2 regions of the Streptosporangium sp. NPDC023963 genome follow, and region 1 is predicted to be linked to the other one. Evidence: riboswitches for the same ligand, from Rfam matches in the RefSeq annotation. Region 1 holds a riboswitch; the other holds the start of a gene.
What was found. Region 1 has a riboswitch for thiamine pyrophosphate ahead of thiC (phosphomethylpyrimidine synthase ThiC). Riboswitches for the same ligand answer to the same signal wherever they lie in the genome.
Positions count from the first base shown of each region.

Region 2: another riboswitch for thiamine pyrophosphate. It lies ahead of AB0F88_RS24950 (cytosine permease); the one in region 1 lies ahead of thiC (phosphomethylpyrimidine synthase ThiC).

Region 1 is NZ_JBEZZK010000020.1:29,053-32,452, reverse strand. It holds gene AB0F88_RS38130 (mannose-1-phosphate guanyltransferase) at 1-703, opposite strand, end outside; gene AB0F88_RS38125 (CDP-alcohol phosphatidyltransferase family protein) at 707-1,303, opposite strand; TPP riboswitch at 1,398-1,510, shown strand; gene thiC (phosphomethylpyrimidine synthase ThiC) at 1,503-3,236, shown strand; gene AB0F88_RS38115 (SAM-dependent methyltransferase) at 3,298-3,400, shown strand, end outside.
Region 2 is NZ_JBEZZK010000008.1:266,660-270,059, reverse strand. It holds gene AB0F88_RS24950 (cytosine permease) at 81-1,454, opposite strand; TPP riboswitch at 1,446-1,584, opposite strand; gene AB0F88_RS24945 (rhodanese-like domain-containing protein) at 1,706-2,029, opposite strand; gene AB0F88_RS24940 (TenA family protein) at 2,189-2,794, opposite strand; gene AB0F88_RS24935 (DM13 domain-containing protein) at 2,810-3,379, opposite strand.

The DNA.
Region 1 (3,400 bases):
CGGACAGGACGTCGGCCTGGGCCTTGAGGTAGCTCTCGTGGGTGCCGACGTCCTCCCAGTAGCCGTCGGCCACGTATCCGTACAGCGGGGCGCCGCGCTCCAGCAGCCTGGGGAACACGTCACCCGACCAGTCGACGGACTCCCCGGCCGCGATCTCGTCGAGGACCTCGGGCTCCATCACGTAGATGCCGGTGTTGGCGGTGTCGGAGAAGACCTGGCCCCAGGTCGGCTTCTCCAGGAAGCGCTCCACCCTGCCCTGGTCGTCGACGATGACGATGCCGAACTCCAGCGGGTTGGGGACGCGCTTGAGCCCGATCGTGACCATCGCGCCGTTCTCGCGGTGGAAGCGGATCATGTCGGTCAGGTCGATGTCGGTCAGCGCGTCGCCGGAGATGACCAGGAAGCGGTCGTCGCGGAGCCGGTCGGCGGCGTTCTTCACGCTGCCCGCGGTGCCGAGCGGCGTGTCCTCGGTGGCGTAGTACAGGCTCATGCCGAGCTCGTCGCCGTCGCCGAAGTAGTTGCGGACCAGGGCTGCCAGGAACTGCACGGTGACCACCGTCTCGGTGAAGCCGTGCCGTTTCAGCAGGCGAAGCACATGCTCCATGATCGGCCGGTTGATCACGGGTAGGAGAGGTTTGGGCTGGTTCGCGGTCATCGGCCGGAGCCGTGTCCCCTCCCCGCCCGCCATGACGACGGCCTTCACAGATCACCTCTTAAGGCGTTTGGCCTCGCTTGTCAGCTGACGCACCTGTACCCAATACAGCACTCCGGACCACCAGTACAGGCCGGTGCCCCAGATGGCCAGGGACCAGCCGACGATTCCCGCCGCCTCGGCGTACCAGGAGGGATGGTGGGCCAGGAAGAGCAGTGGGAAGGCGTAGAGCAGGTTGGCCGTGGCGGCCTTGCCGAGGAAGTGCACGGGCAGCGCGGGACCGTACCCGAGGCGGCGCAGGATGAGCGGGATGCCCAGCAGCATCACGTCGCGCAGCGGGATGGCCAGCGCCAGCCACCAGGGGATGATCTCGCGCATGGCGAGGCCGAACAGGGTGGCCAGGATGTAGAGCCGGTCGGCCAGCGGGTCGAGCAGGCGGCCGAGCCTGCTGGTCTGGTTCCAGGCACGGGCGATCTTGCCGTCGAGCCAGTCGGAGAACCCCGCCAGCATCAGCAGGGCGACGGCCCAGCCGTCGGCCTTCGGGCCCAGCACCAGCCACAGGAAAACCGGCACCCCCAGAAGCCTGGCCAGGCTCAACGCGTTGGGGACCGTCCAGATTCGGTCCTCGGCCCCCGATGCTTCCGGATTCACCGGCTGATCTCCCTCCCCGTACCTGATGGTGACACTACTGCGTCCGATGCGGCCGGGTGGATGGTGGGCGCGGGGGATACGCGTTATCGTTCCGTTCGACCAACGCGGGAGCCCGGAGAACCGGGCTGAGAGGACGGCCGAGACAGCCGCCGACCGCCAGAACCTGCTCCGGGTAATGCCGGCGAAGGGAGTTTGCGCGATGATCGACGCGCGTATTTCCAGCTCCAAGATCTATCAGGGCGACCTGCGCGTCCCCATGCGCGAGGTGCGCCTGACCGACGGGACCGCGGTCACGCTGTACGACACCTCGGGCCCCTACACGGACCCGTCCGTGACCACCGACGTCACCCGCGGCCTGCCGCGCCCGCGCGAGGAGTGGATCCTGGAGCGGGGCGACACGGTCCGGTACGGCGGCCGGCCCGGCGCCCCCGGCGACGACGGCTACCGCGACCGCGACGCCTGGGCCCGCGACCTGCGCTCCCTCGACGCGGTCTTCACCGGCGGCGGCGACCGGCCGCTGCGCGCGGCGGGGGCGCCGGTCACCCAGCTCGCCTACGCCCGCCGCGGCCTGGTCAGCCGGGAGATGGAGTTCGTCGCGGTCCGCGAAGGCGTGACGCCGGAGTTCGTCCGCGCCGAGGTGGCCGCCGGGCGGGCGATCATCCCGGCCAACGTCAACCATCCCGAGAGCGAACCGATGATCATCGGCCGCAACTTCCTCGTGAAGATCAACGCCAACATCGGCAACTCGGCCGTCGCCTCCACCGTCGAGGAGGAGGTGGACAAGATGACGTGGGCGATCCGGTGGGGCGCCGACACGGTGATGGACCTGTCCACCGGGCGCGACATCCACACCACCCGCGAGTGGATCATCCGCAACTCCCCCGTGCCGATCGGGACCGTCCCGCTCTACCAGGCGCTGGAGAAGGCGGGCGGCGACGCGGCCGGCCTGTCGTGGGAGATCTACCGCGACACCCTGATCGAGCAGTGCGAGCAGGGCGTGGACTACTTCACCGTCCACGCGGGGGTGCGCCTGGCCCATGTGCCGCTGACCGCGCGGCGCAGGACAGGGATCGTCTCCCGGGGCGGCTCGATCATGGCGGCCTGGTGCCTGGCGCACCACCGCGAGAGCTTCCTCTACGAGCACTTCGCCGACATCTGCGAGATCCTGGCCCGCTACGACGTGGCGTTCTCGCTGGGCGACGGCCTACGCCCAGGATCGATCTCCGACGCCAACGACGAGGCCCAGTTCGCCGAGCTCAGGACGCTGGGCGAGCTCACGGGGATCGCTCACGCGCACGACGTCCAGGTGATGGTCGAGGGCCCCGGCCACGTCCCCATGCACAAGATCAAGGAGAACGTCGACCTGCAGCGCGAGCTCTGCGACGACGCCCCGTTCTACACCCTCGGCCCGCTGACGACCGACGTCGCGCCCGGCTACGACCACATCACCTCGGCCATCGGCGCGGCGATGATCGGCTGGTACGGCACGGCGATGCTCTGCTACGTCACGCCCAAGGAGCACCTGGGCCTGCCGGACAGGGACGACGTGAAGACCGGCGTGATCACCTACAAGATCGCGGCGCACGCGGCCGACCTCGCCAAGGGCCACCCGGGCGCGCAGGCGTGGGACGACGCGCTGTCCGACGCCCGGTTCGAGTTCCGCTGGGAGGACCAGTTCGCCCTCTCCCTGGACCCCGGGACCGCCCGGTCCTTCCACGACGAGACGCTGCCCGCCGCCCCGGCCAAGACCGCGCACTTCTGCTCGATGTGCGGCCCGAGGTTCTGCTCGATGAGGATCAGCCATGACGTGCGCAGGTTCGCCGAGGAGCGCGGGCTGACCGGCGCCGAGGCCCTGGAGGCCGGGATGCGGGAGAAGTCCGAGGAGTTCTCCCGCGAGGGCGGCCGGATCTACCTGCCCGTGGAGGGTCTCTGAGCCGCCAAGATCGACCAGGTGGCGTACTGCGGGCGCTCCCGTACCCTCTACCCTTCAAACCATGACCAATGACACCACGCTCTTCCTGGGGCAGTGGATCCGCTCGCCGGGCACCGTCGGAGCGGTGGCGCCGAGCTCGCGGCGGCTCGCCGAGGCGGTGGCCT
Region 2 (3,400 bases), on a different contig from region 1:
CTTCCCGGGGCCCCTGACCGCCTCACGACCGCCACGACCGCCTCTGGCGACCGGAACGCCGGAAGCCGTACGGCGCGCGGTCAGGAGCGGCGACGGAGCGCGCCGAGCCCCAGGGTGACGAGACCCGCGACGAGGAACGCGGCGACGGACGCGCTCATCCACGGCTGCGGGACGAAGCCGATCGCGTCGCGGGCGCCCTTCCAGAACGAGGACCACCACGCGACCTCCGGGGCGACCGGCAGCGCGGCGAGCATCCACCAGGCCACGAAGCCCAGCACCCACGGGAGCACCATGAGCGGGCGCGAGGGCGCGGTCTCCGAGGTGTCCCAGCGCCTGTCGCCGCCGAGCAGGAAGTAGTCCACCGCGAGCACCGCGAACATCGGCACGAAGACCGCCCCGATGAGGCCGAGGAAGACGGTGTAGGTCTGGTCGGTGGCGAAGATCGCGAGGATGGTGACCAGCGCGCCGATGGCCACGGAGATGACCCGGCGGTCCAGCCTGGGCAGCAGGTTCTGCAGCGACATCGCGGTGGAGTAGACGTTCACGAACGACTGGTCGGTCTCGCGCAGCACCAGGATGCCGAAGAAGATCGGGCCGAGGGCCGCGGCCACGAAGGGGTCCCAGACCTGGCCGGGGTTGTTGCCGACCAGCGCGAGCGCCGCGATGCCGAGGACCAGGCAGGCCACCTGGGCGATCGTGTAGCCGCCGACGACCCCGGCGAACGCGGCCCTGCCGGAGCGGGAGAAGCGGGCGAAGTCCGCCGCGACCGGCACCCACGAGACCGACAGCGCGATCACGTAGTCGACCGAGGGGGCGAACGCCTCCCAGGATCCGCCGCCGATCGCCGGTCCCCGCTGGAACAGGGCGACCATGAACCAGATCATCGAGATCACCACGGCGGCGGTGACGTACCTGCGGAGCAGGCGGACCGCTCCCAGCGGCCGGATGGTCAGCGCGGTGGTGATCACTCCTGCGACGACCACCCAGACCGCGTAGGGCACCTCGATCCCGAAGGATCCCGCGATGGCCTGGGCGCCCTGGGAGATGACCCACAGCTCGAAGACACCCCAGCCCAGCATCTGGACGATGTTCAGCACGGTCGGCAGGTAGGAGAGCCTGGCCCCGAACAGCCCGCGCAGCAGGACCATCGCCGGAGCGCCGGTCCGCTGCCCGGGAATCGCGGCCAGGCCCACCATCGCGGTGCCGACGACGCTGCCCACGACGGCGGCCAGGATCGCGGCCACGAAGCTCAGCGGCCGGTCGCCGAGCGGATTGATCAGCGTGATCGCGCCGGAGAAGCCGAGCAGGCTGACACCCAGGTTGGCCCAGAGCGCTCCCTGGTCGAGCACGCCGAGCGCCTTGGGGGGAGCCTCGCCGAGGGTGAGGGGCGCCTCGGCCGCCCCGGGGTTTCCGGAATCGCCGGAACCCTTGGAATCGACGGCGGCAGACGTCATCACGCACACTCCCTACGCCGGCATTACCCGGACAGGTTCATGCGGTCGGCGGCGCGTCGGAGGTCGATGAGACCCTCTGCGTGTTCCGCCCTCTCAGCCCGGTTACGCCCGAGCTCCCGCGGTAGACATTCGCCCTGATTATGCCATTCATTCCTTTCTTGGCAAGAGTCTCGGCGGAGGCTCCCCCTCACGTCTCGGCGAGGGCTCCCCCTCGCACGGTTCGGACGGCTCAGGTGACGAGGGCGGGCGGCTCAGGCGACGAAGGGGTCCTGGCCGCTCTCGGCGATCATCGGACGCCCCGCGCCGTCCCAGGACCGCATGCCGCCGCCGACGTTGATCGCGTCCCAGCCGACGTGGTTGAGCCAGGCGGTGGCGTTCGCGGAACGGCCGCCGACCCGGCAGATCACGTAGACGGGCGCGCCCTTGGGCACCTCGTCGACCCGGGACTGCAGCTCACCCAGGGGAATGTGGACGGCGCCGGGCGCGTGCCCGGCACGCCACTCGTCGTTCTCGCGCACGTCGAGCAGGAACGCGTCATCCGGCACGGCCTGCGCCTCGACCTCAGGAACACTCATACGCCCATTGTTCCAACTCCTCCACCGGATGGGGCGCAAAGCCCCGTGGATGCCCTCATCCGGACCTTCAATTTCCCCTGATAGCAGGCCAATTCGGTACGTCCAGCCCTACCGGATCACCCGGTCCGCGGCGGCATCCGGGCAGCGGGGCGGACAAGGTCAGGGAACGTCCCAGAAGGCGAGTTCGTGAGCCATTCCCTCGGCGAACAGCTTCCCGGCCCTGCCCGGGTCCGGCGCCGCCTCGTCGATCATCACCGCGATGCGCCCGGTCAGCTCGGCGAAGGCCGGGTGGGCGTAGGTGTCGACCCAGGCGCGGTAGCGGGGCTCGGCGGGCGGATTCTCCGCCAGGGCGCGGCCGAGCGTGGAGTAGCCCCACATGCAGGGGTAGAGCGCGGCCAGGCCGTCGGCGTAGACGGCCGCGGAGTCGAGCAGGAAGGAGGTGTAGGCCGCGCAGGCCGGGCCCTTCCTCGCGCCGCCGAGGTCGGCGCCGAACTCGGCCGACAGCGACCGGTGCAGGCTCAGCTCCTCGTGGAAGGTGGCGTGCGCCAGGTCCACCAGGTCGCCCAGATGCCCGTCCGGGGCCTGCCAGGCGAGCCGCGAGAAGACGCGGACGTAGTCGAGCAGGAACAGGTAGTCCTGCTCCAGCCACGACCGGAACACCGGCTCGGGGAGATCTCCCCGGGCGATGCCCGCCACCGTCGGATGGGCGAGCTGCGCCTCGACGAGCGGGCGGCCGATGACGTGGAGTTCCTCAGAAACGCTCATGGGTCGGAGATTGTGTCAGGTCAGGGCGGCGGCTCCGAAGGAGACGCTGAAGCGCTTGCACCAGATGGTGACGGACTTCAGGCTGTCGAGGTCGGCCCCGGCGGGAATGGCGTAGTTGGCGTTGCCCTTGTTCCCCTTCAGGTCGCCGAGTTCGAGGTGCTTGCCGTCGTCCAGGTTGAACCATCCCGCGTTGCCCTTCTTGACGGGCTGGTCACTGAGCCAGACCCGCAGGTCCGGCCCGTCGGAGGTGTCCAGGTTCTCGATCCGCAGGACCCGGCTCCCGTCGGGCAGCTCCAGCACCCTCGCCCCGCCCTCGGTCTCGTGCTCGTGGGAGATGAACGTGCCCTTGGCCAGGACCTTCGGCTCCCGAACGGGCTCGGTGGCCTTGGCGGGCTCGCCCGGCTCGTCCTGCCGGGTGGCCACGGGGCCTGGGGACGCGGTCGCGGCGGGCAGTGCCTCGTTCACCTCGACGGTGGTGAACAGGCGCCATGGCTGGAACAGGTACAGCGCGACACCGAGCGCGACGGCGCCCAACGTCAGGACACCCCACGTGACGGGGTGCCGGAGCAGCCTCTTGACTCTCATCGCATACCTCCGGTGTGGAGA